Regions from separate parts of the Aminipila terrae genome, predicted to be linked through region 3. Evidence: predicted binding sites of a transcription regulator. Region 3 holds the regulator's gene; each other region holds the start of a gene.
The links. The regulator HrcA, encoded in region 3, represses chaperone genes, less so after heat shock. The targets are predictions, from matches to a motif close to TTAGCACTCNNNNNNNNNGAGTGCTAA.

Region 1: htpG (molecular chaperone HtpG) is a predicted target of HrcA. The motif match lies at 8,663-8,689, and genes of this name have one in related genera.
Region 2: Ami3637_RS09905 (co-chaperone GroES) is a predicted target of HrcA. The motif match lies at 2,193-2,219, and genes of this name have one in related genera.

The regions. Positions count from the first base shown of each region.
Region 1 covers NZ_CP047591.1:2,173,312-2,184,383, reverse strand. The annotation lists gene Ami3637_RS10335 (branched-chain amino acid ABC transporter permease) at 1-71, shown strand, start outside; gene Ami3637_RS10330 (branched-chain amino acid ABC transporter permease) at 74-1,150, shown strand; gene Ami3637_RS10325 (ABC transporter ATP-binding protein) at 1,143-1,982, shown strand; gene Ami3637_RS10320 (ABC transporter ATP-binding protein) at 1,982-2,686, shown strand; gene Ami3637_RS10315 (DMT family transporter) at 2,803-3,699, shown strand; gene Ami3637_RS10310 (phosphohexomutase domain-containing protein) at 3,771-5,408, opposite strand; gene Ami3637_RS10305 (stalk domain-containing protein) at 5,536-6,459, opposite strand; gene htpG (molecular chaperone HtpG) at 6,676-8,595, opposite strand; gene rpsI (30S ribosomal protein S9) at 8,858-9,253, opposite strand; gene rplM (50S ribosomal protein L13) at 9,272-9,700, opposite strand; gene Ami3637_RS10285 (cysteine-rich small domain-containing protein) at 9,914-10,228, opposite strand; gene murI (glutamate racemase) at 10,259-11,038, opposite strand.
Region 2 covers NZ_CP047591.1:2,086,303-2,097,374, reverse strand. The annotation lists gene Ami3637_RS09915 (GGDEF domain-containing response regulator) at 1-27, opposite strand, end outside; gene groL (chaperonin GroEL) at 218-1,843, opposite strand; gene Ami3637_RS09905 (co-chaperone GroES) at 1,862-2,140, opposite strand; gene Ami3637_RS09900 (DUF554 domain-containing protein) at 2,324-3,010, opposite strand; gene Ami3637_RS09895 (DNA-3-methyladenine glycosylase family protein) at 3,031-3,930, opposite strand; gene Ami3637_RS09890 (Asp23/Gls24 family envelope stress response protein) at 3,967-4,776, opposite strand; gene Ami3637_RS09885 (4Fe-4S binding protein) at 4,850-5,020, shown strand; gene Ami3637_RS09880 (redox-sensing transcriptional repressor Rex) at 5,083-5,754, opposite strand; gene acpP (acyl carrier protein) at 5,802-6,032, opposite strand; gene abc-f (ribosomal protection-like ABC-F family protein) at 6,212-8,188, opposite strand; gene tsaD (tRNA (adenosine(37)-N6)-threonylcarbamoyltransferase complex transferase subunit TsaD) at 8,232-9,257, opposite strand; gene Ami3637_RS09860 (hypothetical protein) at 9,254-9,487, opposite strand; gene rimI (ribosomal protein S18-alanine N-acetyltransferase) at 9,540-9,989, opposite strand; gene tsaB (tRNA (adenosine(37)-N6)-threonylcarbamoyltransferase complex dimerization subunit type 1 TsaB) at 9,995-10,744, opposite strand; gene Ami3637_RS18590 (tRNA (adenosine(37)-N6)-threonylcarbamoyltransferase complex ATPase subunit type 1 TsaE) at 10,741-10,914, opposite strand; gene tsaE (tRNA (adenosine(37)-N6)-threonylcarbamoyltransferase complex ATPase subunit type 1 TsaE) at 10,920-11,072, opposite strand, start outside.
Region 3 covers NZ_CP047591.1:206,636-217,707, forward strand. The annotation lists gene folE (GTP cyclohydrolase I FolE) at 1-398, opposite strand, end outside; partial or broken gene dnaJ (molecular chaperone DnaJ) at 743-1,878, opposite strand; gene dnaK (molecular chaperone DnaK) at 2,076-3,950, opposite strand; partial or broken gene grpE (nucleotide exchange factor GrpE) at 3,965-4,560, opposite strand; gene hrcA (heat-inducible transcriptional repressor HrcA) at 4,553-5,599, opposite strand; gene Ami3637_RS01005 (ABC transporter ATP-binding protein) at 5,822-6,529, opposite strand; gene Ami3637_RS01010 (ABC transporter ATP-binding protein) at 6,516-7,397, opposite strand; gene Ami3637_RS01015 (branched-chain amino acid ABC transporter permease) at 7,394-8,305, opposite strand; gene Ami3637_RS01020 (branched-chain amino acid ABC transporter permease) at 8,320-9,198, opposite strand; gene Ami3637_RS01025 (ABC transporter substrate-binding protein) at 9,368-10,558, opposite strand; gene Ami3637_RS01030 (acyltransferase family protein) at 10,904-11,072, opposite strand, start outside.

The DNA.
Region 1 (11,072 bases), 1.5 Mb from region 3:
TATTATTGATTGTAGTTTTAATGTTCAGGCCAACGGGTCTGTTCGGTGAGAATTTAGCGGAGAAGGTGTAATTATGACAAAAAAATCAAAAACTATTTGTACCATAATTGCATTGATTGTATTGGCGGGAATTATATTTTCAGTTGACGAATTCACTACACAGTCTTCCATGCTCCGCACAGTATTGCAATTAGGTGCTATTTACGCTCTTGCTGCAGTATCCATGAATCTCCTTAACGGGTTTACCGGTTTATTTTCATTGGGTCAGGCAGGTTTTATGGCCATTGGTGCTTATACCTTTGCCGTTTTAACCATTCCTGTGGGCAGCAAACCTATCGTATATTATCTATATGGTGTTTCAGACGTACTGGCAAATGTTGAACTGCCTTCCTGGGCCGGATTAATTCTGGCAGGGGTTATGGCTGCATTTTTAGCAGCTATAATCGGTGCACCTGTACTCAGACTGAAGAGTGACTATTTTGCCATAGCAACTTTAGGTTTTTCAGAGATTGTCCGTATTTTAGTAGCAAGTTCCCCGTTTAATAAAATAACAAATGGTTCTCTTGGGCTAAAACTAATCCCTGCTTACAGTTCATACTACACACCTTTTATTATTGTATTTATCTGTATAGTAATTATAGGCTTACTGATTAAAAGCTCCTACGGCCGTGCTTTTAAGGCTATCCGTGAAGATGAAATCGCAGCAGAAGCTATGGGTATTAACCTTGCAAAACATAAACAGATGTCATTTATCATCAGTTCTTTCTTTGCAGGGATAGCTGGTGCCCTTCTGGCCATGTATCTTGGAGCAATTACTTCAACGACCTTCCCTATTATGCTTACTTACAACATTCTTCTTATTGTTGTAATAGGCGGAATTGGAAGCATCAGTGGAAGCATCATCTCAGCTTTCCTTGTTACTGCTGCAAAAGAATGGTGGCTGCGTTTCCTTGATCAGACTATGGTTATCGCCGGAATCCATGTTCCTTTCCTCCGAACAGGTTTCCGAATGGTAGTGTTCTCTATCATACTAATGGTTGTGGTTCTTTTCTGGAGAAAAGGTATCATGGGACAAAAAGAAATAACATGGGACGGAATATATCGTTTCTTTACCAGAAAATCCCGCAAAGGAGGTGCTGTTAATGAGTAAACAGAACCTGCTTCGCGTATCTGATGCAACTATGCAGTTTGGTGGGGTTGTAGCCCTGAACAATTTAAATCTTGAAGTAAATAAAGGTGAGATTATTGGTTTAATTGGCCCCAATGGAGCTGGCAAAACCACTGCTTTCAATGTTATAACTGGAGTTTATTCTCCTACTAACGGAGAAATCAGTTTTGATGAAGAAATTATTGCTTCTAATTATCCTCATGGTAAAATGAAAGCCCTTTATTCCGGTCAAAATGCCGGTAAATATACAAAATCTCTTGTGCCAACACCAGACAAAATAACAAGGAAGGGTATTGCAAGAACATTTCAGAACATCAGACTTTTTAAAGACCTTACTGTTTTCGAGAACGTTCTTATTGCAAAGCATTTAAATATTAAATCCAATGTTTTTACTGCAACTTTTATGCTAAACCGTAAAGAAGAGCAGCAAATGCGTGAAGAAACCATGGAGCTTCTTAAGATTTTAGATCTTGAAAAGCACAAAGATGATATAGCAAGCTCTCTTCCATACGGAAAACAGAGGCACTTAGAAATAGCAAGGGCCCTTGCTACAAAGCCTAAACTTCTGCTTCTTGATGAACCTGCTGCTGGTATGAATCCACAGGAATCTGATGATCTAATGAACTTTGTATCCCAGATTCGTACTGATTTTGACCTGTCAATTCTTACCATAGAACATCATATGCAGTTTGTTATGGGCATTTGTGACAGAATTTATGTTTTAGACTATGGTACTTTAATTGCAGAAGGTATTCCATCAGAAATTCAGAATAACCCTAAGGTTATTGAGGCTTATTTGGGGGTAGACGAGTAATGTTAAAAATAGAAAACTTGAATGTATTTTATGGTGGCATCCATGCCCTCCGGGGAATAAGCCTGGAGGTCCCTGATAAAAAGATAATTTCTCTGATAGGTGCTAATGGTGCAGGAAAAAGCACAACTCTCAAATCCATTATGGGTCTTGTACCTAAATCAGAAGGTACGATTTCATTTAATGAAAAAGATATCACTGCTTCGCAGACCAAAGACATCGTGGGAGATGGAATCGTTTTATGTCCGGAAGGCCGAAGAGTTTTTCCGGATCTTACCATAGCAGAGAATTTAACGCTTGGTGCTTATCTGAGGAAAGACAAAGAAGAAATAAAGAAAGACAGGAAATGGGTTTATGAACTGTTTCCAAGGCTTCTGGAAAGAGAATGGCAGCTGGCAGGAACCCTGTCCGGCGGTGAACAGCAGATGCTTGCAGTAGGCCGTTCTATTATGAGCAAACCTAAGCTTCTTATGCTTGATGAGCCTTCTCTGGGCCTGGCCCCATTGGTTGTTAAAGATATTTTTTCCATCATCAGACAAATTAATGATGCTGGTGTAAATATCCTGCTCATCGAACAAAATGCTAAGGCTGCTCTTGAAATAGCGGACTATGCATATGTTATGGAAACAGGCAACATTACCCTCTCTGGTACAGGAAAAGAACTTCTGGCCAGTGATTCTGTTAAAAAAGCGTATCTTGGTGAATAATTATATATCTCCAATCAGATTTTATATCTGGGTGGAGATATTTTTTTGATTAAATTAATAAAATATTTTATAATTAGATACAGAGTTTTTATCTTATCCTAAGGAGGAAAGTCTGAATGGAAAATAAAGACGTCATTAATAATGAGAAGACAGACCCCTGTTTTAAAAAGGGCGTTTTATACATGGTGGCCTCTGCATTGGGTTTTAGTATTATTCCCATATTGGCTACTTTAGGGCTTTCAGTTGATATAGCCCCAGGAATATTGCTCTTCTATCGTTTTTTTATTGCAGCCTGTTTATTTTTTATTTACTGCCTGATAAGACAGAAATCTCTGCTGCTTCAAGGAAGAAAAAATATTACTTATTTAATCATAGCTGGTACCATTTATTCTGCGCAATGTATTTTGTTCTTTTCTGCTTTTAAATATATATCGGCAGCAGTTGGTGAAGTAATATTTTACATTTATCCGGTCTTTGTAGCCATTTTATCAGCTATATTTCTTAAGGAAAAAATCACAAAATATAAAGTATCTGGTATCTTGGCTGCTGTTACAGGAATAGGCATTGTTCTATATGCTCCAGGAGGTGGAATCCAAATCAGTGGAGTTCTTCTGGTGATTCTTTCTGCACTGGCAAGTTCATGCTATTTCACATTTAACAAAAAATTTACTGCAGAGATAAGTACACCGGTTATAATGACTTATGTTTGTTTTACGTGTAGTATCATATATCTGATTTACAGCATCTGCCTGAGAGAGTTTACAATACCGAATCAATGGACTCATTGGTTGTATATAACTTTACTGGCCATATGGTGCACTGTAATCGGGCTATTTTGCCTGATGAAAGGCTTAAAAATACTGGAAGCTGGTATGGCTTCTCTTGTAAGCCTGTGTGAGCCCATCTTTACTATTTTATTATCATACATAGTTTTAGGAACCGCGTTGACCCCTGTGCAGTTACTTGGATCTTCTATAGTAATTGCTGCTATTTATATATATGAAAAAAAATAAATAACCTAGAATCTTAAAAGAGTATCATTATGCTTTTCAAAAGTACAATGATACTCCCTTATTTTTTCCTCTTAAATCAATTTACTAATATCCAGATTCTTATAGGCTGCCAGGAAAGGCCTCAGTTTCTCTATAATCTGTCCGCAGCCTCCTGCTTTGTTAGATTCTATATTTAACGGCATAATCGGGTCATGAAGGGATTTTCGCAGAAGACACCATCCGTCCCCATGTTCTTTGGAAAAATTCACTCGTACCCCTTCATAGTTCGGCTGGGCAGTACTCATTCCACAGTGGCATAAGCAACAGCCCTCCTCTTCAACAGGGACAATATTTCCTTCCTCATTACGTCTTGCACAATCCTTCATGGATGCCCACAGTTGTAAATCCTCAATAATTTTGTCTCCATAAGTTCCAAAGTCCTCACAGGTAATAGGGAGTCTTATCTCCAGGGCCTCAGCAGGCTCCTCCAGAGTGGAAATCAAGCTGTCCAAGGTTTTACCCTCAAGGGCCAGTTTTGCCGCCTTAATAACGATTTTAGTAGCCAGATAGGCCCCATCATCCAGAAAATGATTTTCTTTTAATGCTGCATGGCCGGAAGTTTCAATAGCCAGCTGACAGTCCGTACCTTCTGCATTTAGTTTAACTGCCTCATTTATTACATTTTTATAGCCACGTTTAAAACGCTTATGCTTGAGGCCCAGATTGTTTTCAAGAAAAACGGTCAACTGGTCACTGGTAATGCTGTCTGTAACCACTGTGGTCCCAGGATAATCCTCTGCAACTAATGCTGCTGCCATAGCCACTATGCCGTTCCTGCTGATTTCACGTCCCCTGTGGTCAACTGCGGAGGACCTGTCCACATCTGTGTCAAAAATCAGCCCTAAATCGGCCCCACTTTCTATAACCTGCATAGAAACCGACTTCATGGCATCCTTGTCTTCAGGATTTGGTGCATGATTGGGAAAAGTTCCATCTGGGTCAAGGAACTGGCTGGCAGAAATATCTGCTCCCAAAGGTTCCAGTACCTGTGTTGCATAGAATCCTCCGCCCCCATTGCCGGCATCCACAACAATCTTCAGCCCTTTCAATGGTGTTTCATAACACTTCTGGTGTTTCACTCCATCCTTTATCTTATTTTTAAGGAAATCACAGTAAGCCCCCATTAAATCAGCCTTCATAGAAGAATACACTTTTTCATCTTGTACCAGATTAGTGCTCTCCTTATTTACTCTTTCTCCTAATTCTTTTAATTGTTCATCCGATTCAGCGCAGGCAATTATCTGCTGGATATCCTTTTTATCCAGTCCTCCTTTTTTGTCAAAAAACTTAAATCCGTTTCTGTTAAAAGGGAGATGGCTGGCAGTTATCATAATTGCTCCATCACAATTAAACTCTGGAAAAACAGTTGACATAAACATTGCCGGAGTGGAAGCCAGCCCGCAATTTAAAATAGTGACCCCATAAGGCAGAATTCCATGGAGAATTCCATGGAGCAAATCCCTGCCAGAAAGCCTTGGATCAGATCCAATTGCAATCTTTAGCTGCTTGGGTTCTTTCTCCGTTTTTCTGGATAACCACAATAAAAACCCAGCTGCCAGATTGGCCGCTTCCTGTTCTCCTAAATTAGGCAGCTCCCCATCTACTCCTGTCAGAGCTATGCCCCTTATATCACTGCCATTTTGTAATTTCTTATAATCACGATTCATCATCTGTGCCTCCTTTTATAGGTCTGTTCCGTACTTTTTTCTTACATTTAATCGGATATAGTATACATGAAATTCTTCCTTCAGTCTACCAAATAAGAAAAACTGCTCTGGTAGAGCAGTTTTTTATCATCTATTCTAAGGCTTCTATAAAATGGTTGGAAACCACAGTCTGTTCTCCTTTAAGAACTGCTGGTAAATCCATTTTATCCATTTGATCCAAAGGTTTTAAGTCCTTTGTCAGATGGGTAAATTTAAAATCATCACTTCCCATGGTCAATTCAATTTTCATATCATTTTTAGTCAATACAACTGGTTTTTTATGTGACGTCCATTCTACCTTATAACCTTTGGCCTCTGCTTCACTTCTAAGAGATACATACTTTGCTTCAGAAGTTTCTGGTTTATTGTCCTTGTCCAAAATAATAACCATCTCAGGAACTGTCTGGGCCGGAATACTCTTTGTAGATACTGCATAGAGAACTACGCACTCCTTGTTCCTGATATCCTTGGCCGTATACATTTTGTCATTTCCTTTGGCATCAACAATCTGAGTATATTCTGACAGATTCAGTTTTAAGGTATTGTCCTTATTCACCAACGTATCATTATATAAAGATACATCCATGGAGCCTGTATCACTTCTTACAATAAATCCTACAGCTTGTGAAGTCTGGGGTGGCAGGCTTAGGGTCATTGGAGCATTTGCAGGGAGTATGGCTGTAATCTTCATCTGATTTTTTAAATCTTTAGCTGTTAACCTTTTCCCTGATTTCTGATCAATAATAAAGGCATCCTTACTAATATAAAAAACCATGCCCATCTTATCATTATCTATTTGAACCCGATAGGATTCTTCCTTTTCTTCTGTGCTTGTAATAATACCTTCTTCTGTGAGATATGGTTCATCCTGCTGTTTTACATTCTGTAAAACCGTATTATCGGCTGTTGGCACTAAATCCTTATGTATTCCTGTTTCTGCAAAAGCTGTAGCTGACATGAGCATAGTTAAGCAAAGAACTCCTGACAATATTTTAATAATAGCTTTTTTCTTCATAATTTCTCCTTGTTCATATCATTATCACTAGTGTAATGTTCTTGTTTTTATTTTAGACAGCCAAAATTAAAGAAAGGTTCCACAAATTCCTAAAATTGTTTTAAATATGATGAATTTATCTACTAAATACATAAAACCTGCCTTGTAATTAAAGCAGGTTTTATATTTTGTTTTTTTATTTATTTGATCTAATTTTATAATCTGCCAGTAATGCAATTACATCAAATTGCATATTGCGTTGGAAAATTCAATAGGATCTTCAACTGGCATTCCTTCAATTAAAAGAGCCTGATTATACAAAAGTTTTGCATAGTCTTTAACTTTATCCTTATCATTTTCATAAGCAGCCTTAAGGGATTCAAATACCTTATGATTTGCATTAATTTCAAGAACTTTCTCCGCTGAAACCTTATCATTGTTTGCAGGAATTGAGTTCAGGACTTTTTCCATCTCAATGGAAATCTCTCCATTGCTTGTTAAGCATACAGGATGACTCTTCAGTCTCTGAGAAACTCTGACTTCTGAAACTTTACCGTCTAAAGCTTCTTTCATTGCTTCAAACAGATCTTTATTCTCTTCCTTCTGCTTTTCTAATGCTTCCTTCTCCTCAGCAGTTTCTTCAATGCCTAAATCGTCACTGGAAACCGATTTAAATTGTTTTTCCTCGATGGATCCAATAGTCTTAAAGGCAAATTCATCAATCTCATCTGTGCAGTAAAGGATTTCATATCCTTTATCTTTAAGCATTTCAGTCTGCGGTTGCTTATCAAGCTTTTCTCTGCTCTCACCGCAGGCGTAATAAATGTACTTCTGATCTTCCTTCATTCTTGAAACATATTCTGAGAATGTAACCAGTTTCTTTTCTGATGAAGAATAGAACATTAGCAATTCTTTTACGGCATCTTTGTGCATGCCATATTCATTGTAGGCTCCAAATTTAAGCTGCATGCCAAAATTCTCGAAGAACTTTTCATACTTTTCCCTGTCTGTATTGAGCATTTCAATCAGTTCAGATTTTATCTTCTTTTCCAGTCTCACTGCAATGGCCTTTAACTGTCTGTCATGCTGAAGCATTTCTCTGGAAATATTCAGGGATAAATCCTGTGAATCTACCAGGCCTTTTACGAAGCTGAAGTAATCAGGCAGAAGATCCGCACATTTCTCCATGATTAATACTCCGCTGGAATAAAGCTGCAGCCCCTTTTCATATTCCTTTGTGTAATAATTGTATGGGGTCCTTGCAGGAATGTACATTAATGCATTGTAAGTTGACACTCCTTCAACATTTGTGTGGATAACTTTTGCAGGATCTTCAAAATCAAAGAATTTCTCTTTGTAGAACTGGTTGTACTCCTCTTCTGTAATGGCGCCTTTACTCTTTTTCCAGATTGGTACCATACTATTTAAAGTATCATCTTCCCTATAAGTCTCATATTCAGGTGTATAATCCTTATCAGCCTTCTGTTCTTCAGTGGCTTCTTTCATTTTATGTTTCTCAACATTCATTTTTATTGGATATCGAATGTAATCGGAATATTTCTTAATAAGTCCTTTAATCTTATATTCCTGTAAGTATTCTCCATACTTTTCGTCTTCCGTATCTTCTTTGATATATAAAATAATCTGGGTACCTACATCATCCTTATCGCACTCTGTAATGCTGTAGCCATCGACCCCTGTAGATTCCCACATATACGCCTGGTCCTGTCCATAGCCTTTGCTGATAACCTGAATCTTTGAAGCCACCATAAATGCAGAGTAGAAGCCTACACCAAACTGCCCAATAATGTCAATTTCATCTTTGCCTTCCATTTTGTCTGCATTCTCTTCTTTAAACTGAAGAGAACCACTTCTGGCAATGGTACCTAAATTATTTTCCATCTCATCTTTAGTCATACCAATTCCATTATCGGTTATGGTTAATGACCTTGCATCTTTGTCTACTGCAAGCCTGATATAAAAATCTTCTCTTGATATGCCAGTATTTTCAGTAAGGGTAAGATAGTATAACTTATCAATAGCATCACTTGCGTTGGAAATAATCTCTCTTAGAAAGATTTCTTTATGCGTATAAATAGAATTAATCATTAAGTCCAGCAGTCGCTTTGATTCTGCTTTAAATTGTTTCTTTGCCATGTAATATTCCCTCTTTCTCTCTTATGTAATATTATATAGTTAGTATATAAACACCCCTGTTCGTTCTTTGGCACTCATCTATAAAGAGTGCTAACAAATATAATATACCGCGCCTGCTGACAAAAATCAAGACCTAAAAGCAAAAAAATTCCTTACTACTGTCTTATTCTCGATACTGGCTTGCGAAATCTGAGTAAAAAGAAAAGCTCTGCAATCCTGTAAGATTGCAGAGCTTTGATCTTTTCTCTGAACCGGTATAAAATTAACGCTTTGAGAACTGTGATGCTCTTCTTGCCTTCTTTAAACCGTACTTCTTTCTTTCCTTCATACGAGGGTCTCTTGTTAAAAATCCTGCAGCTTTAAGTACAGCTCTGAATGCTTCCTTGTCAGCTACACAAAGTGCTCTTGAGATACCATGTCTTAAAGCTCCTGCCTGACCAGTAAATCCACCACCATTTACAGTAGCGATTACGTCAAACTTTCCTTCACATCCAGCAACCTCAAAAGGTCTTCTAACTTCTCTTTTAACGATTTCCATTCCAAAATACTCTTCAAGCGGCTTCTTGTTTACGATGATTTCACCTTTTCCAGGGATTAATCGAACTCTAGCAACTGAAGACTTTCTTCTTCCTGTTCCTTGATACTGAATCTTTGCCATTGTCTATTCCTCCCCTTCCTAAAATTCCCAAACTTCAGGTTTCTGCGCTGCATGATCATGTTCAGCACCAGCATAAACCTTTAGTTTTTTATACATCTGTCTGCCAAGTTTTCCATTTGGCATCATGCCTTTTACCGCATGTCTGATTATTTCGTCTGGCTTCTTGGCCTGTAACTTTTCAAAAGTGATTTCTCTAAGGCCGCCTGGATATCCAGTATGTCTCTTATAGATTTTTTCTTTTCTCTTCTTACCTGTTACTTCTACTTTTTCTGCATTGATAACGATTACATAGTCACCGCAGTCAACGTGTGGTGTGTAGATTGGCTTTTTCTTACCTCTAAGGATTGCAGCAACTTCGGATGCAAGTCTACCAAGAGTTTTGCCCTCAGCATCGATCACATACCATTTGTGCTCTACTTCCTGAGGCTTTGCAATAAATGATTTCATTTTTTACCTCCTCACCTACTAAAATTGACCAAATTTACCAGTCAATCACTTTCGGCAATCTTACTATAACTTTGCGGGCCACGGCCGGTCCTTCCCAGCCTGCACCCTTATGAAAAAAACCTTAAAAGGTTTTTGACATTCTCAACCAGGCATTGTTACACACAATGCAAAATTAGTTTACACTTTTTCAGTATTTAAGTCAATAAAAATTTTCTATTTTATTTTAGCCACTTCGATAAGCTCAGAAAATTTCTTCATGATATAGCCATAATTCTCTCTCACATGGGGCAGTTTACATTGGCTGCAGTCCTTTACCCCTTCTTCATTATACTTATAATTACCGCCGCATTTGTCTCCTAATGCATATAAAGGGCAATAGCAAAACAGGCAGTTAAACTCTTCAGGTTTATTGGTTTTGTGGCAGGGGAAATATTCACACTTACTGTGGTTAAAAAATGAATATTCCTTTCCGACCCAATGAGGCTGTTCCTCCCCGGTCCCTTTTAAGTCCTTCTTTTCTTCTTCCATCGTTTACCTCCATATTTTCATCAGCCACTGTCATTTTCTTACTAACAGCTTTTCTGATAATTCCATCATACTGTCGTCATTCAATGTATTAATCACTTTTATCTGGCCTGGATCCTTGCTCTGGCTTAGGATTTTATCTCTGCTGAGCCTTCTCTTAAGCTGTCTGGCTGTACCCTCTCCTCCATCATAAATTTGAACATCATGACCTATTATCTTCAATATAATGTCTTTTATAAATGGATAGTGAGTACATCCAAGTACAACCGCTTTAGCGCTCTCACATACGCTTTTAGTTAAAAGGGTACCTAAAAATTCTTCCAGCTCTTTTCCCTGCAGTTTTCCCATTTCTACAAATTCCATGAGGCCTCCACAAGGTACAGGTACAATTTTAGCATACTCCTCATATCTGGTCATGAGATTTTTAAACTTCCTTTCAGCAAGGGTCATGGGAGTAGCCATTACTAATATTTTTTCCCCTTCATTATTTAATGCTGCTGGCTTAAGTGCAGGTTCCACTCCGATAATGGGAACCTCCTTATATTTATCTCTCAAATAGTCGGCGGCTGCACTGGTTGCGGTATTACAGGCTATTACAACTGCCTTAGCCCCCTGTTCTAATAGAAATTCAACATTTCTTTCTGTTAAGTCCCGTACTTCTTCCGTTGTTTTCGTCCCATAGGGAGCATTTCTGGAATCTCCCAAATAAATATAATCTTCATTTGGCATCATTTTAACAGCTTCGTTCAGCACACTGATACCACCAACTCCCGAATCTAAAAAAGCAACCGGGTTGTTATATTTTTCTATCATACTAGTCATCCCTGAATTCTAATTAAATTTTAAA
Region 2 (11,072 bases), 1.6 Mb from region 3:
ATCATCTATTATCAGAATGGTTTCCAACTTAGTACCCTGCCTTTAACTGCTTATTATCTTTTTACTCTAACATAACCAAATCTATATTTCAATTAAATATTAAATTGCACAAACTTATTTAATATTTGTAAATTCACAAAAAAACAAGATGTCTCAGAAAGATTATCTGAGACATCCCCTGCATGTTATATTTTGATTTTGCTGAGTTTTATAAACCCTACATCATTCCTGGCATACCGCCGCCCATTGGAGGCATAGCCGGTTCATCTTTCTTTATATCTACAATACCAGCTTCGGTTGTAAGAAGCATTGCAGATGCAGATGAAGCATTCTGAAGTGCTGATCTAGTAACCTTAGCAGGATCTACGATACCAGCGCTAATCATGTCAACATATTCTTCTGTTGATGCATTGAATCCCACACCAATCTTGCTGCCTTTAACTTCTGCAACAATAACAGAACCTTCAAATCCAGCATTTTCAGCTATCTGTCTAACTGGTTCTTCCAGTGCTCTCATGATAATTGCAGCACCAGTCTTTTCATCCCCTGAAAGGGTTTCAACATATTTCTTAACAGCTGGAATTGCGTTAACAAGAGCAACACCACCACCAGCAACAATACCTTCCTCTACAGCAGCCTTTGTTGCATTCAGAGCATCTTCAATTCTTAATTTTCTTTCCTTCAGTTCAGTTTCTGTTGCAGCACCTACCTGGATTACAGCTACGCCGCCTGCCAGTTTTGCCAGTCTTTCCTGAAGCTTTTCCTTGTCAAAATCGGAAGTTGATTCATCATACTGGTGCTTGATCTGCTTAATTCTACTCTGGATTTCTTCTGCATTACCAGCTCCATCAACGATAACAGTATTTTCTTTAGTTATCTTAACTGATGCAGCAGTACCTAACATATCTAAAGTAGCTTCTTTTATGTCGTAACCAACTTCTTCAGAAATTACTGTACCACCAGTTAAAACAGCGATGTCTTCCATCATAGCCTTTCTTCTGTCACCGAAGCCAGGAGCCTTAACAGCTACACAGTCGAAAGTACCTCTTAGCTTATTCACTACTAATGTGGCAAGAGCTTCACCATCAACATCTTCAGCGATAATCAGAAGCTTTCTTCCCTGCTGAACAATCTGTTCCAGAATAGGAAGTATGTCCTGTATATTTGAAATCTTCTTATCTGTTAATAAAATGTAAGGGTTCTGCATGTTAGCTTCCATCTTTTCAGTGTCATTTACCATGTAAGCGGATAAATAACCTCTGTCAAACTGCATACCTTCCACTACTTCCAGAGTTGTACCCATGGATTTTGATTCTTCAACAGTAATAACACCATCTTTACCAACCTTTTCCATAGCCTCTGCAATAAGTTCTCCGATATTTGAATCTGCAGCTGAAACAGATGCAACCTGAGCAATGCTTCCTTTGCTTTCAACTGGCTTTGAAATATTCTTGATTTCTTCAACAGCCACGTCCACTGCTCCCTGGATACCTCTCTTTAATACCATTGGGTTCGCTCCAGCGGCAACGTTTTTAAATCCTTCTTTAATGATAATCTGCGCAAGTAGTGTAGCAGTAGTAGTACCATCACCTGCCACGTCATTTGTTTTAGTTGCAACTTCTTTAACAAGCTGTGCACCCATGTTTTCTACTGCATCTTCAAGTTCGATTTCTCTTGCAATAGTAACACCGTCATTTGTAATAAGTGGTGAACCAAATTTCTTTTCAATAAGAACATTTCTGCCCTTAGGTCCTAATGTAATTTTTACAGTATTTGCAAGCTTATCAACACCAGTCTGTAATTTTCTTCTAGCATCTTCTCCATAATGTAAATCCTTAGCCATTTTCAATTCCCCTCTTTCTTATTCTACAATTGCCAAAATATCTTTCTGGCTCATAATGGTGTATTCCTCACCTGCGTATTTGATTTCAGTCCCGGCATACTTTGAGAATACTACCTTGTCGCCAGCTTTTAATTCCATTTTTTCTTCTTCTGTTCCAGGTCCTACAGCAACCACTTCTGCCATCTGTGGCTGTTCTTTAGCCTGGCCTGGAAGAACGATACCGCTCTTGGTCTTTTCTTCTGCTTCAACCATCTTAATTACTACTCTAGCGCCAAGTGGCTTAATTCCAAAACTCATTTTTCATACCTCCTGTTGTTTGATATATATAATTTTATTATTTATGTTTTTGTTAGCACTCATTATCCCTGAGTGCTAACTATATTTTAAACTAATCTTTCCCAATGTCAATACTTTTTTTTAATTTTATGGATAAAAATAGTACGACAACAAAGTCAAGCACTATATTTCCAATAAATATTATTATGTAAACATTTTCTCGAGAGCGATAAACAGCCACGGCAAAAATATAGCGGGTATCAGATTGGCAACCTTAATTTCCCTGACTTCCATGAAATTAAAGCCTATACCTGCAATTAAAAGACTTCCTACAGCAGACATTTCTGTAATGATATCCTCCGTAAGCATTCCTTTCATAAAAGTTGCCCCTAGGGCAATGCCCCCTTCATAAATAAGCACCGGAATTGCAGAAAATATCACACCAGCCCCCATTTGTGAGGCAAATACCACAGCGATTACTCCATCCAGTATGGCTTTGGCAAACAAGGTTTCACAATCTCCCTGCAGTCCACTTTCCAGTGACCCTACTATGGCCATGGACCCCGTACAGAATAAAATGGATGCATTCACAAACCCTTTAGCGAAGTTACCTTCTGAAAATCCCAGCTTTTTCTCTGCCCATTTCCCAAATCTGTTCATCTGCAAATCAATATTGATTGCTTCCCCTACAATAGCTCCAATTACCAGGCTTAGAATCAGAATCATTACCCTCTTATTTTCTAATGCTCCGGATATTCCTATGTATATAAGAGAAAGAGCAATAGCCTTCATGACCAGATTTTCAAATCTTTCAGGTACCCCTTTTATTACATACGTTCCTGCCAGCCCACATACAATGATAGCTGCAGCGTTTACTATTGGTCCAAGCATGTGTAACACCATCTCCCTACTTATTTCTCCAACTGCCTTATGTGATAGAATAAATACTGCTGCGCTATGCCTCCATATTGTCCAAAGTTTTCACTGGCATAATCCGACATACTTTTCATATCATTTTCCTCTATACCATATAGTCTGTGCATCACACGACGAACCCACACATCAATAGGAAAACTCTCGTGTTTTCCCATACCAAACAGTAAAATACAATTTGCGACCTTAGGTCCTACACCACATAAACTCATTAAATACTCATAGCCCTTTTGGGTCTCTGCGTGGCAAAGCTGCTCCAGTGTCAGCAAATCCGTGTGCTCTTCTTTTAAGTGGCTGGCATTGTCAGCAGCAATTCTTCTGGCAGTTTCTATTATATATTTTGCCCTGTATCCCAGTTTAACAGGGGCTAAGTCAACTTCCGTCAATTGAGCCAGGGCTTCAGGCTTGGGAAAAGCGAAATATCTTTTTCCTCGAAAATTTCCTGCACTCTCTCCGAACATTTCACACAAGCCTTCAATACATTTTTTGATTCTGGGAATATTATTGTTCTGGGATATGATAAAAGACACCAGGGTCTCCCATGGATCTTGTTTTAATATTCTTATTCCCTGTCCGGATTTTATGGCCTCAGCCATAATTAAATCTTTTTCCCCTAAAACAGCCTTTATCTGCCCATAGTCCCTGTCTAAATCCAGATAGGATTTCCAGTATTGATTAAATTCCTTTTCGTCAATATTATCTATAGAAAGCCTGCCCTGGTTCTCTTCTTCTTTATCTATTTCAAAACATATATTTACTGGTCTCCCAAAGGCTATACCCGTATAGCTTCCATCTTCCTCTTTGTTCCATCGAAAGCACTGCCCACAATCAAATATGTGGTCCAGATTAAAATCTCTGACTTTTTCTGTGACTACCATTGTTTTCTCCAAGTCCGTTTTTCCTGCATTTATAATTTATACTAATCCTTTAACCTCTACATCTACAGAATGAATATTAAAAGCCGTCATATAGGCTACATGCTCGGTAATTTCCCTTTGCAGCTCCCGGGCACATTCCATAACCTGATTTCCATAGTTCATATTCACTGTAACTGTTAATCCTATACCTGTTTTGGTGTTCTGGGTAAGTACCCTCACTATTGAATGAACGCCCTCGTTCTTTTCTCCCAGATAGTATACAATATCATTCACAACTTTATCAGAAATAAAGAATTCACCCAGATAACTGTATGTAGGCCTGACTACAGACCTTTCCTGGATGTTTTCTTTGGTTCCAAAGCCAAACCCCCTGATCATACGGATTGGGTGAAGGAAATACCCTGAAAAATCCGTTTTCAGTTGACCTGCTGGTGCAGGAATGACATGTTTGCCCAGTTCCACCCTTTGCTTTCGGGCTGCTGTTCTCTGAGCTTCCGTTGTAATATCTTCAATAAAAATCCGTTCTTCTATCTCTGGTAGTTCCAGCCTCTCAGCAATTTTGTTCACCATTCCCGTAGAAGTACCTAATATTAGTATCTTATCCGGATTAATCTCTTTAATTTTTTTGGCAACAGTTTGACGATGTTCTTCATCTGTAAATAAGGCTGTTTTTATGGCCCCGATTTTTGTCGTCTGCCGCTTGGCGGACTGACCCTGTAAAATCCGGCTCTCATATATAAACAGGCCGTCATCAATAATGGCAGGGATGTCCTTTCTGCCGCATAATGACATAGCCTGATAACTCTTCCCAGTTCCGCTTTTTCCGACAAGAGAATAAACTTTCATCTTTACTTCTCCATTTCCCTTTGATATAATCTAATTGGCTTTTGAGCACTTTAAAAAAGGAGGATTATCAACAATGGCTTACAAAATTACAGATGCTTGCATCAACTGCGGAGCTTGCGACCCAGAATGTCCTGTAGAAGCAATTTCTGAGGGTGACGGCGCTAGAGTTATAGATGCTGACAAGTGTATTGATTGTGGTGCATGCGCTAATGCATGTCCTGTTGATGCTATCGTAGAAGGTTAATCTATTATAAGTTCTACTATAACAAATAACCGTTTCTTTTGAAACGGTTATTTTCATATTTTCTATTCAAAATAATGATTTCTATTAATATGATATGCCAGTGAATGTAGCCCGTCACTTAAGTGGACATTTTCTACTGCAACAGTTTCTGGAACTTCCAAATCTACAGCGGCAAAATTCCATATGCCTTTTACACCAGCAAAGGACATTTTATCTGCCACTTCCTGTGCTGCATCTTTCGTTGTACAGATAATTCCTATATCAATACTGTTATCTTCAATATACGGTACCAGTTCTTCGCAGTCACGTACATCGATATCATTTATCTTTATTCCTACAAGCTTTGGATTTACTTCAAATAAAGAACATACAACAAATCCTGCTTTATAATATGAAGTATGATTCGCAATGGCCTGTCCCAGATTTCCTGCTCCTACAATAACCATTTTATATTCTTTATCAAGCCCCAAAATGCTGCTGATTTCATTATATAATGCTTCCACGTTGTAGCCATAACCCTGTTGACCGAAGCCCCCAAAATTGTTAAGGTCCTGTCTGATCTGAGAAGCTGTATACCCGATTAAATCACTTAACTCTCTTGAAGAGATTTTATCAACACCTTTTCTTTTGAGCTCATTAAGATATCTTCTATATCTAGGTAACCGCTTAATTACCGCATTTGATATTTTTGAACCTTTTTTCATTTTCACAAATTCCTTTTTATATCCAGCCATATTCAATAATAACGAAAACCCGCTATCTGCGGGCTTTCATCTGATGACTAGTTTAATTTTTCTTCAACGTACTTAACAATGTCACCAACGCACTGGAACTTTTCAGCGTCTTCATCTGGAACTTCGATGTCAAATTCATCTTCGATTGCCATGATTATTTCTACTGCATCCAGTGAATCAGCTTCTAAATCTTTCATAAGATGAGTGTCAAGAGTAACTTGTGCTTCGTCTACGCTTAACTGCTCAATAATAATTTCCTTTATTTTGTCAAATGTCATATAACTAACCTCCATACTTTAGAAACTATATATTTCCTATACATTTCACTCAATTTCATTTTTTTCTATGTCCTATTGACTAAAATTCATTATAATTTACTACTATAGGATATGCAAGAGCATTTTTAAAAATTTTTGTATAATTTTTAACACAAATTAACACAATTTTTTCACAATAATTATTCCTGCTCTTCCTGTATTAAAAGCCAATTATCATAGGTTTCGGAAAGCCTGGCTTTGCAAGTCTCACTTTTATCGTGGTATTCTGCAAGGAGTATGTGATTACTGAAAACCTCTTGTTTGCACATTTCTTTTTCCAAATCTGCAATTTGTTTTTCCAGTGTTGCTATTTCCTCTTCCAGCTTTTTTTGCTCCCGTTCCTTTCTTCTAGCTTTTGCTTCAAGCTCCTTATTTATTCTTCTTTGTTCACTGGAACTCAGGTTTTTAAACTCTGATTCCTCCGAAACCTCTTCATCTTTTAAGCTTTGAACGCTGCTCAACTCATTTAAATATTTTTTTCCTGACACAATTTCCTGCTTTTTTTCCATGTAATAATCATACGAACCCAGATATGCTGTCATGCCATCTGTATCCAGTTCCATGATTCTGGTAGGAACCTTGTTTAAGAAATATCTGTCATGGGATACGACAATGACCGTACCAGGAAACTCCAGCAGGGCATCTTCAAATACTTCCTTTGAAGTAATATCCAGATGATTGGTCGGCTCATCCAGAATCAGCACATTTGAACCAGAAAGCATCAGTTTCAGCAGGGAGAGCCTTGCCTTTTCTCCACCACTTAAAGTTCCTACATTTAAAAATACGCTTTCATTTTTAAATAGAAATCTTCCCAGCATGCTTCTCATTTCTGTGTCCGTGTAGAGTCTGTACGAATCTTTCATTTCATCAAAAACTGTATTGGAAGGATTCAGATTCTGCTGTTCCTGATCATAATACCCGAATTGAACATTATGCCCTATCTTTAGCCGCCCGCCATCAGGTTCAAGCTCATTCATGAGGATTTTAAGCAAGGTAGTTTTACCCACACCATTTGCTCCTACTATGCAAATTCTCTCACCCCTTTTTATGTCAAAATCTACATTTTTAAACAGCTCTTTTCTCTGCATGCCATAGCCAAATCCTTTTTGCAGACCTTCTCCCAAAGCCACATCATTTCCGCTCTTAAACTGCTGTTTAAAATGTATTTTCATTTTGCCCACAAGAGCCTCTGGCTTTTCCACAAGCTCAATCTGGGCTAGCCGTTTTTCTCTGGATTGGGCGCGCTTAGCCAGTTTTTCTGTACCATGTTGCTTAAACCTTCTGATGATTTCTTCCTGTCTGGCTATTTCTTTCTGCTGTCCTTCATATTTCCTTAGTTCTTCTTCCCGTCTCTGTCGTTTTTTCTCTGCGTATTCAGAATATCCACCCTGATATGTATACAACTTATGGTTTTCCACTTCAAAGATACGGTTAACCGTCTGATCCAGAAAATATCGGTCATGGGATATTAATATAATTGTTCCACTATAGGACTTGAGATACTGCTCCAGCCATTTTAAGGTTCCAATATCAAGATGGTTGGTCGGCTCGTCTAAAAATAAGATATCTGGTTTCTTTAAAAGAAGACAGGCCAGTGCCAGCCTGGTTTTTTCTCCACCACTTAGCATGGATATCTTTTTATGATAAAAATCTTCTGTAAAAGCCATGCTATTTAATATGCCATTTATTTCACTTTTATAACTATAACCGTTACATCTGTTATAAGCTTCCATGATTTCATCATATCTTTGCAGAAGTTTATCTACATTTTCTTCTTTTGAAGACTTGTCCGAAATTTCATGGGACAACTCAGCCATTTCCTTTTCCATGTCAGCTATATGGCTGAAGATAGCTGAAACTTCTTCTATTAGTGTCTTATCTGAATCAAAATTCTGACTTTGTTTTAAGTATCCGATACTTGTATTCGCGGAAATAAATACATTTCCATCGTCATATGGCATTTCTCCACATAATATATTCAGCAAGGTGGTCTTTCCTGCACCATTGTTGCCTACTATGCCAATCCTGTCTCCCTGATTTACATGAAAAGAGACATCTTTAAGAATTACATCCACGCCATATACCTTCATTATATTCGTTGCTGAAAGTATTATCATTTCATATCTCCGTTTTTTAATTTTCGTTACAGAATTTTGCAGTTTAAATGTCTGTAAGTGGTAAATTTGGATAGGCATCCAAGGTTAAATCACTGCAAAATCCCGCTTTGTATTTGTAATATGCAGCACATCCAATCATAGCTGCATTGTCTGTACATAAAATAGGTGCAGGACAGTAAAGTTTAATTCCGTTCTCTCCGCACTTCTCCGTGAGCATTTCCCGAAGCCTGCTGTTTGCAGCCACTCCTCCTGCCAGCACAATCTTATCCTTTTTCATTTTTATGGCTGCATCCACAGCTTTTGTGACAATTACATCCAGAACTGCCTGCTGAAAGCTGGCTGCAACATTGGCAATGTTCACTTCTCTGCCTGCCTGTTTTTCTGAATTGATGTAATTCAGTACACCTGTCTTTATACCGCTGAAACTGAAATCATAGCTACCCTTTTCAAGAAACACCCTCTTAAATGGAATAGCTTCCGCATCTCCTTCTTTTGAAATTTTATCAATTAAAGGCCCTCCTGGATATCCCAGTCCCAGAACTCTTGCGACTTTATCAAAGGCTTCTCCGGCAGCATCATCCCGGGTGCCGCCCAGTACTTTAAAAGAGTTGTAATTTTCTACTTCTACGATATTTGTATGCCCCCCTGAAACAACCAAAGCCATAAAAGGTGGCTCTAAATCAGGGTACTGTATGTAGTTGGCACTAATGTGCCCTTGTATATGATGTACTCCTACTAAAGGAATGTTTTTGGCAAAAGCGTACGCCTTTGCAGATGCTAAGCCAATCAACAGCGCCCCCACAAGTCCAGGTCCGTAAGTTACACCGATTAAGTCCACATCATCCAGCGTAACACCTGCTTCCATCAAGGCCTGAGTTGTTACATTATTGATGTTTTCCAGATGATGTCTGGATGCAATTTCGGGTACAACTCCTCCAAAAACCTGATGTACTTTTATCTGCGAGGAAATAACATTGGAAAGCACTTCCCTTCCTTCAAGAAGTAAGGCTACCGAAGTCTCATCACAGCTTGACTCAATTGCCATTGTTAAAAATTTTCCGTTTTTCATTCCATACTCCCATTATGTGTATCTGCACGTGCAATACATTTGTTATCTGAAGATAAATGTCTGCAGTTTTCACATGACATGTAATCCGACATATTAAATGTGCTGAAATCGTGCCTTCTCTCAAATCGGCTGCAATTTGATACAGGATTGCTCATGTCATCATAATAGTCTTCACTGCTGTTATAGTAATAATTATCTCTGTTTCTGTTATTGCCATAGTAAACTGTCATTTTACAAACCTCCAAAATACTTTTTATCTTAGTATTTCAAAGGTAATTTGTTTTATTCATGAGTACGCCACATAATTATAGCGTTTTCACCATTATCCAGATAATAGCCTTTTCGGATGCCCGCCGGCTTAAAGCTGAATTCTTTATATAAGTTCTGTGCTGGCAGATTGGATTCTCTTACTTCCAGGGTAAAACTGTTCAATCCATTACCTTCTCCAGTCTCTATTAAAACTGTAATAATAGCTCTTCCGATTCCTCTTCGTCTATATGCTGGAGAGACGGCCACATTAGTGATGTGTCCTTCGTCGAAAACAGCCCACAATCCTGCATATCCCACAATTTTATCATCCGTTTCAGCAACTATATAAAATGCCCTTTCATTTTCCATAATCTCACTTTTAAAAGACTCTTCACTCCATGGATCTGCAAAGCACACTTTATCCAGTTCTGCCATAGACTTAATGTCCCGCTCCTCTGCACTTCGGATAATCAATTCACTCATAGGGCTCACCGTTTATCCTGAGCCGCTTTTGCTTCATCTAACTTTCTTTCTGCTTCGGCTTTTCTCATATAATTAGGTCTGAGATCATTAAACTGGCACATTTTTCCCTCTTTATACAATTCAAGAGCAAGTTTTGCAACAGAGGATGATTTTTGATAGCGTGCTTCAGCATCTGCAAAGTTAATTTGTATATTGCTATTTAACGATGAATTTTGCCACTCCTCGATTTGAGACTGATATGCTTCGACACCATCTCCAAAAAAAGTTACTTCATTCTGTTCTTTTTCTAAAACCTGTGCCAGCAAATCCAGAATTTCCGAAAGCATATAAGCCTTTCCTTCTACCACTTCCTGAATCGAATGACTGTCACCCCATTTATAGGCTCCCCCATATACCTGGTTCCTTCTGGCATTGAAAATAGGGCAGTAAATACCCTGGTATTCTTCTTTGTTAAAAAGGAAAGATTTTAGGGTTGGTACGCTGATACATTCTAACTTCAATGCCTGTGCCAGTGCCCTGGCAGAAGAAACACCTATCCTGATACCAGTAAAAGAACCTGGTCCTTCAGATGCTGCGATTGCTGTCAAATCGTTTATATGCAATTTACTTTTTTCGAGCACCTTCTCCACCATGGGCATTAAAAACTGCAGATGATTCAGCGTTTCCCTGCAAACTTCCTCAAAAATCTGACCCTTTTCATTGATTACTGCCACCGATGCCGCAGCCCCGGTGGTTTCAATGGCTAATATATTCATAGACCCGCCTCCAGTCCTTTTATGTCGTAAATTCTTTCCCCTTCATTCTGTCCATAGGTAATATTAATAACAAGGGCATCTTCCGGAATAATCTCTGTTATTAAGTCTGCCCATTCTACGATGCACACCCCTTTTCCAAAGAAATATTCCTCATAGCCAAGTTCAAACATTTCTTCTATATCATTGATTCTATACACGTCAAAATGATAAAGAGGCAGCCGCCCTGGTAATATTCCTGGACAATAGTAAAAGTAGGGCTTGTAATTGTTTCCTTAATTCCAAGTCCTTCTGCAATATATTTGGTAAGTGCTGTTTTGCCTGTTCCCAA
Region 3 (11,072 bases):
AAAAGGTTATCCATCAATGCATCTGCAATCTGAGCTGTCATCTGTTCCTGAAGTTGTAGCCGCCTTGCAAATACCTCTACTGTTCTTGCCAGTTTACTCAGACCAACAACCTCTCCATTGGGAATATATCCAATATGCACTTTACCATAAAATGGCAGCATATGATGTTCACACATGGAATAAAACACAATATCTTTTTCAATGACCATTTCATTATTTTTAACATGAAATCGTTTGCTTAGATGGGCTGAGGCATCTTCATACATTCCACTAAACAGTTCCTCATACATCCTTGAAACTCTCTCTGGTGTCTCCAGGAGCCCTTCTCTGTAAACGTCCTCACCAATTCCCTCTAAAAGCAGTTTTACACCTGCCGTAATTTTCTTTTTATCAATCACTTTAACCCAACTTCTTTCCTAAATACAATAGTAAATTTTTTTACAGAATTAATGGACTTAATTATACAAAATTCAACGATATATGTCAATTATAAGGGTTTCTGTTTGTTAGCTCTTAACCAGTCATATTATTAACTCAAAAAGATGGTGCACAAATGAACAGACCCCCATAAGTTAGCCCTAAATAATTTCTAACTTATGGGGGTCCATTCAAAATGCTTTATGAGCCATATATACAAAATGGAGCTTTTTCAATACAATTTTTTAATAATTTTTCGGAGTAATTATATGCTAACAAACACTATTGAATCAGCTCCATCTATTGTAAATTAGTTGTATTTTATTCATTTAAAAAGTTCTTTCATTTTATCTGAAAAACTTTTCTTATTTCCATGGTTGTCATTATCCAGAATCTCCCCAAGCTCTTTTATCTTCTTTTTCTGTTCTGCATTTAGCTTAGTTGGAACTTCCAGAATAACTTTTACATAAAGGTCTCCTGTTCTTGAGGATCTAAGGCTTTTAATGCCTTTACCCCTTAACCTGAATACTGTGCCAGGCTGGGTTCCTGCCGGAATAGAATAAGATACCTTTTCAGTTAAAGTAGGAACTATGATATCATCCCCTAAGGCTGCCTGTGCATAGGAAACTGGCATTTCCAGCCATAAATCCTGACCGTCTCTCTTAAACAGGGCATGGGATTTAACTCTTATGACAACATATAAATCTCCATTTGGTCCGCCATTTGTCCCAGGTTCCCCCTGACCCTTATGGATATAACAGATTCGTTATCAACACCTGCCGGAATATCTACTGAAATAGTAACAGTCTTTCTGACTTTTCCGCTGCCGCTGCAATCAGGACAAGGTTTTTCAACAACCTGACCACTGCCACCGCAATTCTGGCAAGGCGAAACACTCTGGAACTGTCCAAAAGGAGTTCTCTGAGTTGTTCTCACTTCACCCGTACCATTACATGTTGGACAAGTCTTTTTTGAAGTGCCCTCTGCTGCACCTGTTCCATGACATTTTTCACATTGAACGTACTTGGAAAGCTTTATCTGTTTTTTTGCACCAAAAGCAGCTTCCTCGAAAGAAATAACAACTTCCTGTTGCAAATCACGACCCTTCATAGGTCCATTACGTCTCCTTGAGCTTCCGCCGCCAAAGCCGCCTCCAAACATACCTCCAAACATGTCAAATATATCTTCAAAGCCGCCAAAACCTGCGCCGCCACCGCCAAAACCTGCATTTGGATCTACGCCGGCATGACCGAATCTATCATATTTACTCTTCTTGTCAGGGTCGGAAAGAACGCTGTATGCTTCGTTTATCTCTTTAAATTTTTCTTCAGCTTCCTTATTCCCAGGGTTTTTGTCAGGATGATACTTCATGGCCATCTTACGAAAAGCACTTTTTATCTCACTTTCATCTGCACCCTTCTGGATTCCAAGGACTTCATAATAATCTCTCTTATCTGCCATTTTTTCTCTCCACTCTGCATTAATTAATATCAACTGATAAGCACTCCCTGCCTGAAGGAGTGCTTATTTTACATTTAATTGAAAATTTCCTGCAGCTGTAACTGCTGAAATTTTTGTATGAGGTCTGCTGTCACATCATAGACGTGTGCAGAACTTCAAACCGTATCAATATTACCCCATGCAGGTTCATATGTCAACTATTTGTCATCATCTACTACTTCATAGTCAGCATCTACAACGTTATCACGTTTTGGAGAATCTGATTCTGGAGCAGCTCCGCCCATGCCGCCTGCCATGTTAGGATCAAAACCTGCTGCACCGCCCTGCTGAGCTGCCTGTGCCTGCTGATACATCTTAGCGGAAATAGTGTGGAACTGTTCTGTCAGTTTATCTGTCTTATCCTTCATTTCTTCTAAATTATTTCCTTCCAGAGCCTTTGAAAGTTCGTCTTTAGCAGCCAGGATACTAGCTTTTTCATCTTCAGATAAGTTTGCTTCTAAATCCTTCAGATTCTTTTCTGTTTCATATACTAAAGTTTCTGCTCTGTTTCTGATTTCAATTTCTTCTTTTTTCTTCTTATCTTCTTCTGCGAACTGTTCAGCTTCCTTAACCTTAGCCTGAATTTCTTCATCTGAAAGTTTGCTTGAAGAAGTGATTGTGATTCTCTGTTCCTTACCTGTTCCCATATCCTTAGCACTAACATTTACAATACCATTGGCATCGATATCAAATGTTACTTCAATCTGAGGAATTCCGCGAGGTGCAGGTGGAATACCTGAAAGCTGGAAACGTCCAAGAGTTGTGTTTCCTGCGGCCATTTCTCTTTCACCCTGCATAACATGAATATCTACAGCTGTCTGGTTATCAGCAGCAGTGGAGAAAACCTGGCTCTTCTTTGTTGGAATAGTAGTATTTCTTTCAATCAGCTTTGTAGCAACTCCTCCTAATGTTTCAATAGAAAGTGAAAGTGGAGTTACATCAAGCAACAATACATCGTTTACTTCACCTGTTAATACACCAGCCTGAATAGCTGCACCAACAGCCACGCATTCATCTGGGTTGATACCCTTAAATGGTTCTTTACCAGTTACTCTCTTAACAGCATCCTGAACTGCAGGAATTCTTGTTGAACCACCAACCAGGATTACCTTGGCAATATCAGCATTTGTTACGCCAGCATCCTTCATAGCTTTCTGCATTGGTTCAATTGTTCTGTTTACAAGATCTGAAGTTAACTGATCAAACTTGGCTCTTGTAATGTCCATATCCATATGCAGCGGGCCGTCAGCACTTACAGTAATAAATGGAAGGTTGATGTTAGCTGTCTGTGAACTTGACAGTTCCTTCTTAGCTTTTTCTGCTGCTTCCTTTAATCTCTGGTGAGCCATCTTGTCTGTTCTTAAATCAATGCCATGTTCCTTTGCAAAGGTATCTGCCATGTAATCGATAAGTACCTTATCAAAGTTATCTCCACCCAGCTTAGTATCACCATTTGTAGCAAGTACTTCAAATACGCCATCACCCAGTTCAAGAATAGATACATCAAATGTACCGCCACCCAGGTCATATACTAAAATCTTGTGGTGACCATTATCTTTATCAAGGCCATAAGAAAGAGATGCTGCTGTAGGTTCATTGATAATTCTCTTTACATCAAGACCTGCAATCTTACCTGCATCTTTTGTAGCCTGTTTCTGAGCATCTGTAAAGTAAGCTGGTACTGTAATAACAGCTTCTGTTACCTTACCTCCAAGATAACTTTCTGCATCTGCCTTTAACTTACTTAAAATCATAGCTGAAATATCCTGTGGAGTGTATTGTTTTCCATCAATTTCAACTTTATAATCAGAACCCATGTGAGTTTTAATGGATGAAATAGTTCTGTCTGGGTTAGTGATTGCCTGTCTTTTTGCAGTTTCACCAACTAATCTTTCACCATTTTTTGTAAAACCAACTACTGATGGAGTAGTTCTGTTTCCTTCTGCATTAGCAATTACTACAGGTTCGCCACCTTCAAGAACAGCTACGCAGGAATTTGTAGTACCTAAGTCTATACCTATTACTTTTCCCATAATATATTACCTCCCTAATTTGCGACCTTAACCATACTAGGTCTTATTACTTTACCATTTAGCTTATATCCTTTTTGTAGGACTTCAGTTACACAGCCACTTTCATATTGGCTGCTTTCCTCTGTCATTACTGCGTTGTGGAAATTTGGATCAAATTCAATTCCCAATGCTTCTATTTCTTCTAATCCGCTTTTTTCCAGTACCCCTTGAAAATTTTAAATATATTGTTCATACCCTGAACAAAACCTTCGTCACCCTCGCCGTGTGCAAGAGCTCTCTCAAAGTTATCTATAACATCAAGCAATTCTGAAACGATTTTCTCGTTTGCATATGCATAAATGTCGCATTTCTCTTTTTCGGTTCTTCTTTTATAGTTCTGAAAATCTGCCATAAGTCTGAGATACTTTTTGTTTAGTTCCTCGTCTCCTGCTGCAGCCTCTTCTGTTTGTTTACCATCTGCCTCATCTGTCAGTGTTTCTTCAGTTTCCCCTTCAACACATTTTTCTTCAGCATTCTCATTTTCTGTTATAGCTTCCGTATCATCAGTTACCTGAGTGTCCACATCTTCAATGGCATCCTTATTTTCAGTAGCTGTCTGATCTTTATTCATCGTCCTCGTTACCTCCTGTCAGTTTAAAAGTGTTATTCAAATTTTCTGTTACATACTCGATAACGGAAGTTACCTCGTCGTATTTCATCCTTGTTGGTCCAATTACACCTATCTTTCCAACAAGCTTACCATCTATATGATAAGTTGCTGTAATCAGGCTGCAATCCTGCATCATATCATCAGCATTTTCATTTCCTATGGTTATGATTACACCATTTTCCCTGTTTATAAGTTTCCTGGTGAAATCCTCTTTTTTATCCAGCAACTCTAAAAACATTTTCGCCTTATCTATATCATTGTACTCTGGTATAGAAAATATATTGGTAAGCCCATCCATGTACAAATTTACATTTAACATCTTTTCAAGAGTTCTCATGAAATTTGGCATAATATTTTCTGCCAGAGTTTCCATGGCCTCTAAATCTGTTTCAAAACACTTTATGATATCAACAGTTAATGCTTCACTTATGGTTTTACCTCTAAAGTTATAAGTCATGGATTTTGATAATAACTCAAGATTTTCCTTTGTATATGGGGCTTTAAGCTTAAGTGCCGTATTAGAAACTTTACCACTTTCTGCTACAATCATAAGTACTACAGTACTGCTGTCAACAGGAAGAATATTGATAAATCTAAGCATATCTTCATCTGTTTTCGGTGTCATGGCAAAAGATGTCAGATTTGTTATCTCAGATAACAAACTGGCAGCATGCTCTATCGTTTTTTCAAATTCAGATATATCACTATGAAGTTTGTCTGATATGACCTGTTTTTCCTCAATAGTAAGCTCCTTCTTTCTCATAAGTTCATTTACATACAGTCTGTATGCTTTATCAGAAGGAACCCTGCCTGCGGAAGTATGAGGATGTGTTAAAAATCCCATATCTTCCAAATCCGACATTTCATTGCGAATAGTAGCTGGGCTAACGCCTAACTCATACTTTTTGGAAAGAGTTCTGGATCCAACCGGTTCACCTGTTCTGATGAAATCACCGATAATAGCTTGTAATATTCTCAATTTCCTTTCGTTTAAATCCATCTTTCTCACCCTTCCTTGTTAGCACTCGCTTAGCATGAGTGCTAATCACATTTTTAATTTAACACTCTTAGATATTAATGTCAACACTTCTTGTAAAAAAATATATAATTTTTCATTTTAACCACTGAAATTAACCTGTATTATATAAAAACCGGCAATGCCAAATAAAATATTTGGACAATGCCGGCTTCTAACAGTAAATATTCTTTTTATTTACTAATTTTATTTATTTTTTTTGCCTAAGTAAGCCTCCTGTATGGTTGAATCCGCCAAAAGATCCTTTGCACTTCCTGAAGCGGTAATCACTCCCTGCTCCAATACATAGGCCTTGTCTGCAACAGAAAGAGCTTTAAAGGCATTTTGTTCTACAAGCAGCAGTGTTTTACCCATTCGTTTAATCTCTACTATAATCTCAAATATAGTATTAATTAAAAGAGGCGCTAATCCTAAGGACGGTTCATCCAGCATAATCAGATTGGGATTAGACATAAGTCCTCTTCCCATAGCAAGCATCTGCTGCTCACCTCCAGATAAAGTACCTGAAATCTGTTTTTCTCTTTCTTTTAATCTCGGAAAAAGATTATACACTTTTTCAAAATCCTCATTAATGCCTTTGGTATCATTTCTAAGATACGCACCCATTTTTAAGTTTTCATGTACCGTAAGATTTGCAAATATGATACGTCCTTCTGGTACTTGACAAACCCCTGCATTCACAACTTTGTGGGCTTGTTTCGGAAGAGGATGGTCTTCATAGATAATATCACCCTGATATTTAACCATACCGCTTATGGCATTTAATAATGAGGATTTACCCGCACCATTGGAGCCAATGATGGTAACAATTTCTCCATTTGGTACATCAATGGACACTCCTCTGAGAGCATGAATACCACCATAATGTACATTAAGATTGTCAACCTTCAACATTGATGTCTTCCTCCTTCCCCAGATACGCTTCAATTACCCGCTTGTCGTCCTGTATCTCATCAGGAGTACCTTCCGCCAATGCTTTACCAAAATTTAAAACAAAAATCTTATCACATAGTCCCATTATTAAATCCATATGATGTTCTATAATAAGAACAGTCAGTTTAAAGTCATCTCTTATCTGCCTTATTAATTCCATCAGCTGAATGGTTTCTTCCGGATTCATACCAGCTGCCGGCTCATCTAAAAGTAAAAGTTTTGGATCTAAGGCTAATGCTCTTGCTATTTCCAGCTTTCTCTGCATACCATAAGGCAGATTTGCTGCTACCATGTCTCTTACTTCCCACAACCCCATAAGTTTAAGCAGCTCTGAAGTTTTTTGGTTCAGCATTTCTTCCTGTTTACAGAAGGATCCTGCCCAGGGCAATGTCATCTTTGTAAAAGGTAGTTTTCTGGGAACAATGGATTGAAGAAGTCCGTAACTTCCTGAACGATGACATGCAGTCAATACATTTTCAAAAACACTGAGTTTCTTAAAAAGCCTGATATTTTGAAAAGTCCTTGTAATGCCTTTCTCAGCTATCTGATAGGGCTTCAAGGGTTTCCAGTTAAAACGCCTTTTTACACTATTTACAAAACCTTTTCCATAGGGATCTGCCCCTGCAATCTGGTCCTCATAAAATAAAATTTCTCCCTCACTCAGAGTATACACTGCAGTAATCAGGTTAAAAATCGTAGTTTTTCCGGCTCCATTGGGGCCTATCAACCCAAAGATTTCACCTTCTTTTATGGTAAAACTAACATCGCCTACTGCTGTCAGGCCTCCAAACCGCTTTGTTACATTTTTCATAGTCAAAACGTCTGTCATCCCTGTGCACCTCCTTTTTCTGCTGCATTAACCGTATCTTTTGCCTTTTTGCTGCCACCTCTCCTGAAGAAACGAATAATGCCTTTGATGCTGAATTCCATACCGCCAAGCATACCCTGTGGTCTTGTAATCATGATGATAATAACCGCAGCTCCATATACTACCAGTCTCCATTGAGCAAATTCTCTGAGAAGTTCCGGCAGGAATGTCAGTACAAATGCACCTACTACACTTCCTGTAATACTTCCCAGGCCTCCGAAGATTACCATGATGGTCATCTCGGTGGATTTGGTTAACTGGAACATAAGAGGTTGTATAAATCCCAGATAATGTGCCCACAAAGCTCCTCCTATTCCTGCATAAAGGGCAGAAATTGCCAGGGCAGTCATCTTATAACTGAATACGTTAATTCCTATTGCCTGTGAGGCCAGTTCCTCTTCTCTTACAGCAATCATATTTCTTCCATGTCTTGACTTAATTAAAAATGCCATAGCTGATATAGCTATAATGTTTATAACGATTACATTCGTCAAATTAGTATCTAAAGGTATTCCTGGCAGACCTCTTGCCCCGCCTACGTATTGCAAATTATCAAATATTAAACGGACTGCTTCACCAAATCCAAGGGTTGCGATACAGAAGTAATCCCCCTTTAAATTCAGGGTGAAATATCCGATAAAAAGCGAAGCTAACATTGCAGCAATACCACCAATCAGTACGGCCACATAAAATGGAATACCATAATTCATGGTACAAATAGCGGAAACATACGCACCTATAGCCATAAAGCCCGCATGCCCGAATGAAAATAGCCCTGTGAAGCCTGTAAGCAGTGACAAGCCTAAAACTACCATCAAATTGATACCGACCAGAATCAGGATACCTTCGATGTAAAACCAACTAAACATAGAAAGTACCTCCTTTATGCCTTATCTTCAGTAATCTTACCCATAATACCACTAGGTCGGATTACCAATACTACAATAAGTAATGTAAATGCAATTAAATCCCTGTATTGCGAAGCTATGTACGCAGAACTCAATGTTTCAATTAATCCCAGGAGCAGACTTCCCACTACAGCACCGGGCAGACTTCCCAATCCTCCGAATACTGCAGCAATAAATGATTTGTTGGTGATGACACCTATTTGCGGATACACGGTATATTTCATACCGAACAGCATACCTGCCACACCTGCCAGCATGCCTCCCAGTAAGAAAATAACAAAGATTATCCTGTTTACATTTACGCCCATTAAATTGCTTCCTCTTGAGCTGTAGGAGCAGGCTCTGATGGCCAGACCCACCTTTGTTTTTTCTATAATAAAGACCAGAATCGCCAGACTGATTGCCGCAATTACAAACATCAGAACGTCAATTCTGCTGACTGAAATATTGCCAAAGGTAAACGGTACTGGATTAAAAATTTGTGGGTATGTTTTAAAAGTTGGTCCTATAGTAGCTATAACTAAATTTTCCAGGAATATTGAGGCGCCCATAGCCGAAATTATAAAATATAATGACGGTGCATTTCTTTTTCTAAGTGGACTGTATGCAACCTTCTCTAAAACTACAGCTATCAGACCTGCTCCGAAAGCAGCTATAACTAAAGCCCCTAAAAATGAGTTAGGTAATAAGTGCAATGCATATAAACCAATATATGCTCCTAACATAATAACCCCGCCATGAGCAAAATTTGAAAAGTTTAAAATACTATATACCAATGAATACCCTACTGCCATTAGTGCATAAATGCTTCCAATAGATAAACCATTGATTAATTGTTGTAAAAATACACTCAACTGCAAACCCTCCTAACAGTTTTATTAAAATAAGGCAGTCTTTGGTAAACTGCCTTATTTTTTTGAAGCCCTGCCCGCATCTATTTATGTAGCCTGCAGGTCTTATACAGAAATTCCATCAGCTTTAGCTGCCTGAAATTTTCCTATTAGATACTACCTTGCAAAAATATTAGTTTGCACCATACTTCTGCATAAATTTATACTCATACTCACCTGTCTGAGGATTCAGCACAATTTTCTGAATAGCAGCTTCTTTTCCTTCAGGGTTATGAGTTTTTTCACCAAGCTTTATAGTTCCTGTAACACCCTTAACCTGAACCTTTGTAAGCGCATCCGTTATTGCCTGGGAATCTGCACTTCCTGCTTTTTCAATGGCTGCCAGTAATACTTTATAAGCGTCATGTACCATGTAGCAGTTTATTTCAGGAGTGGTACCATATTTTGCTTTGTAAGCTTCTGTAAGAGGTTTTACTTCAGGATCGTTATAGTCAAAATGGTTTACAAGATAGCTTCCTTCTAATGACTTTCCAGCCATTTCAAATAATGTGTCTGATGGCCAGCCGTCTCCGCCCATCAATGTTGCTGTTATACCAAGGTCTCTTGCCTGATTTGCGCTTAAAGCAACTTCTTTGTAGTAATAAGGCATAAGAATAACATCAGGATTTGCTTTCTTAATCTTCGTTAACTGAGGTCTGAAATCTGTATCCCCTGCTTTGAAAGCTTCTTTAGCAACGATAGTACCGCCCTTTTTCTCAAAAGTCTCAATAAAGTACTGCATAAAGCCCTGAGAATAATCGCTTGCTACGTCATACAAGATAGCAGCCTTCTTATATTTTAAAATATCTGCTGCATATCCTGCGGCCACAGAACCCTGATATGGATCTGTAAAGCATACACGGAAATTATACTTATTTACAGAACCGTCATCCTTAACTGTGATTTTAGGATTTGTAGCAACTGTTGCAATATCAGAAACTTTTGCTGATTCCAGTACACCAGTGATTGCCAGTGCCTGTGCAGAAGCATTTGGTCCTAAGATAGCACAAACTTTGTCCTGTGATACCAGCCTCTTTACTGCATTTACTGCCTCATTAGCATCTCCTTTTGTATCAAGAGCTACTAATTCCAACTGGCGGCCTAATACTCCGCCTGATGCGTTTGTTTCATCGATTAGCATCTGTACAGTCTGACTTTCACACTTTCCCCAAGGGGCCTGATCTCCTGTCAGCGAACCAATCCAACCGATTTTAATAGGATCCTTACTTGCATCACCACTACTTCCTTTGTCACCTCCGCAACCGGTAGTTGCAAGCAGAAGCACCATAATAATGCTTACAAATAGAGCCAATTTTCTCTTCATTGTTTTTTCCTCCTAAACACATAATCTGATAAAATGCAATTGACCGAATAAAAGCTTATTTAATAAACCATTTTCGTTCCTCATTTTGTGAAGATTATATGATTTTGCTTCATATCGCTTCATTACGCCTCAAAAAAAATCAAAAAAGTATTTCAAATGTTTAGAATTAACTGAATTTTTTGTCTTATGTTCAACTTTGTCTTATTTTTGGTGTTTAAAAGTGCAAACTTGTTAAAAAATATATTTATCAAATAAAAGATGTCAGACCGTAAAATTGATTACGGACATAAAAAAACCCGACAATTTCTTGTCGGGTTCAGGTTATTTTTGCAATCCTGCAATTTATTACTTTACCGTTTCCGGAGCCTCATCATATAGCATCTTTTTCTTAAGTTTAACCCATCCCTGATATAATAAATCAAGAACCTTATCATAAATTTTAGCAATAGGAGGACTGGAAAAAACAATGACGCACAGGGATGCTGATCCAAATACCCACAGATAATAGGTAATC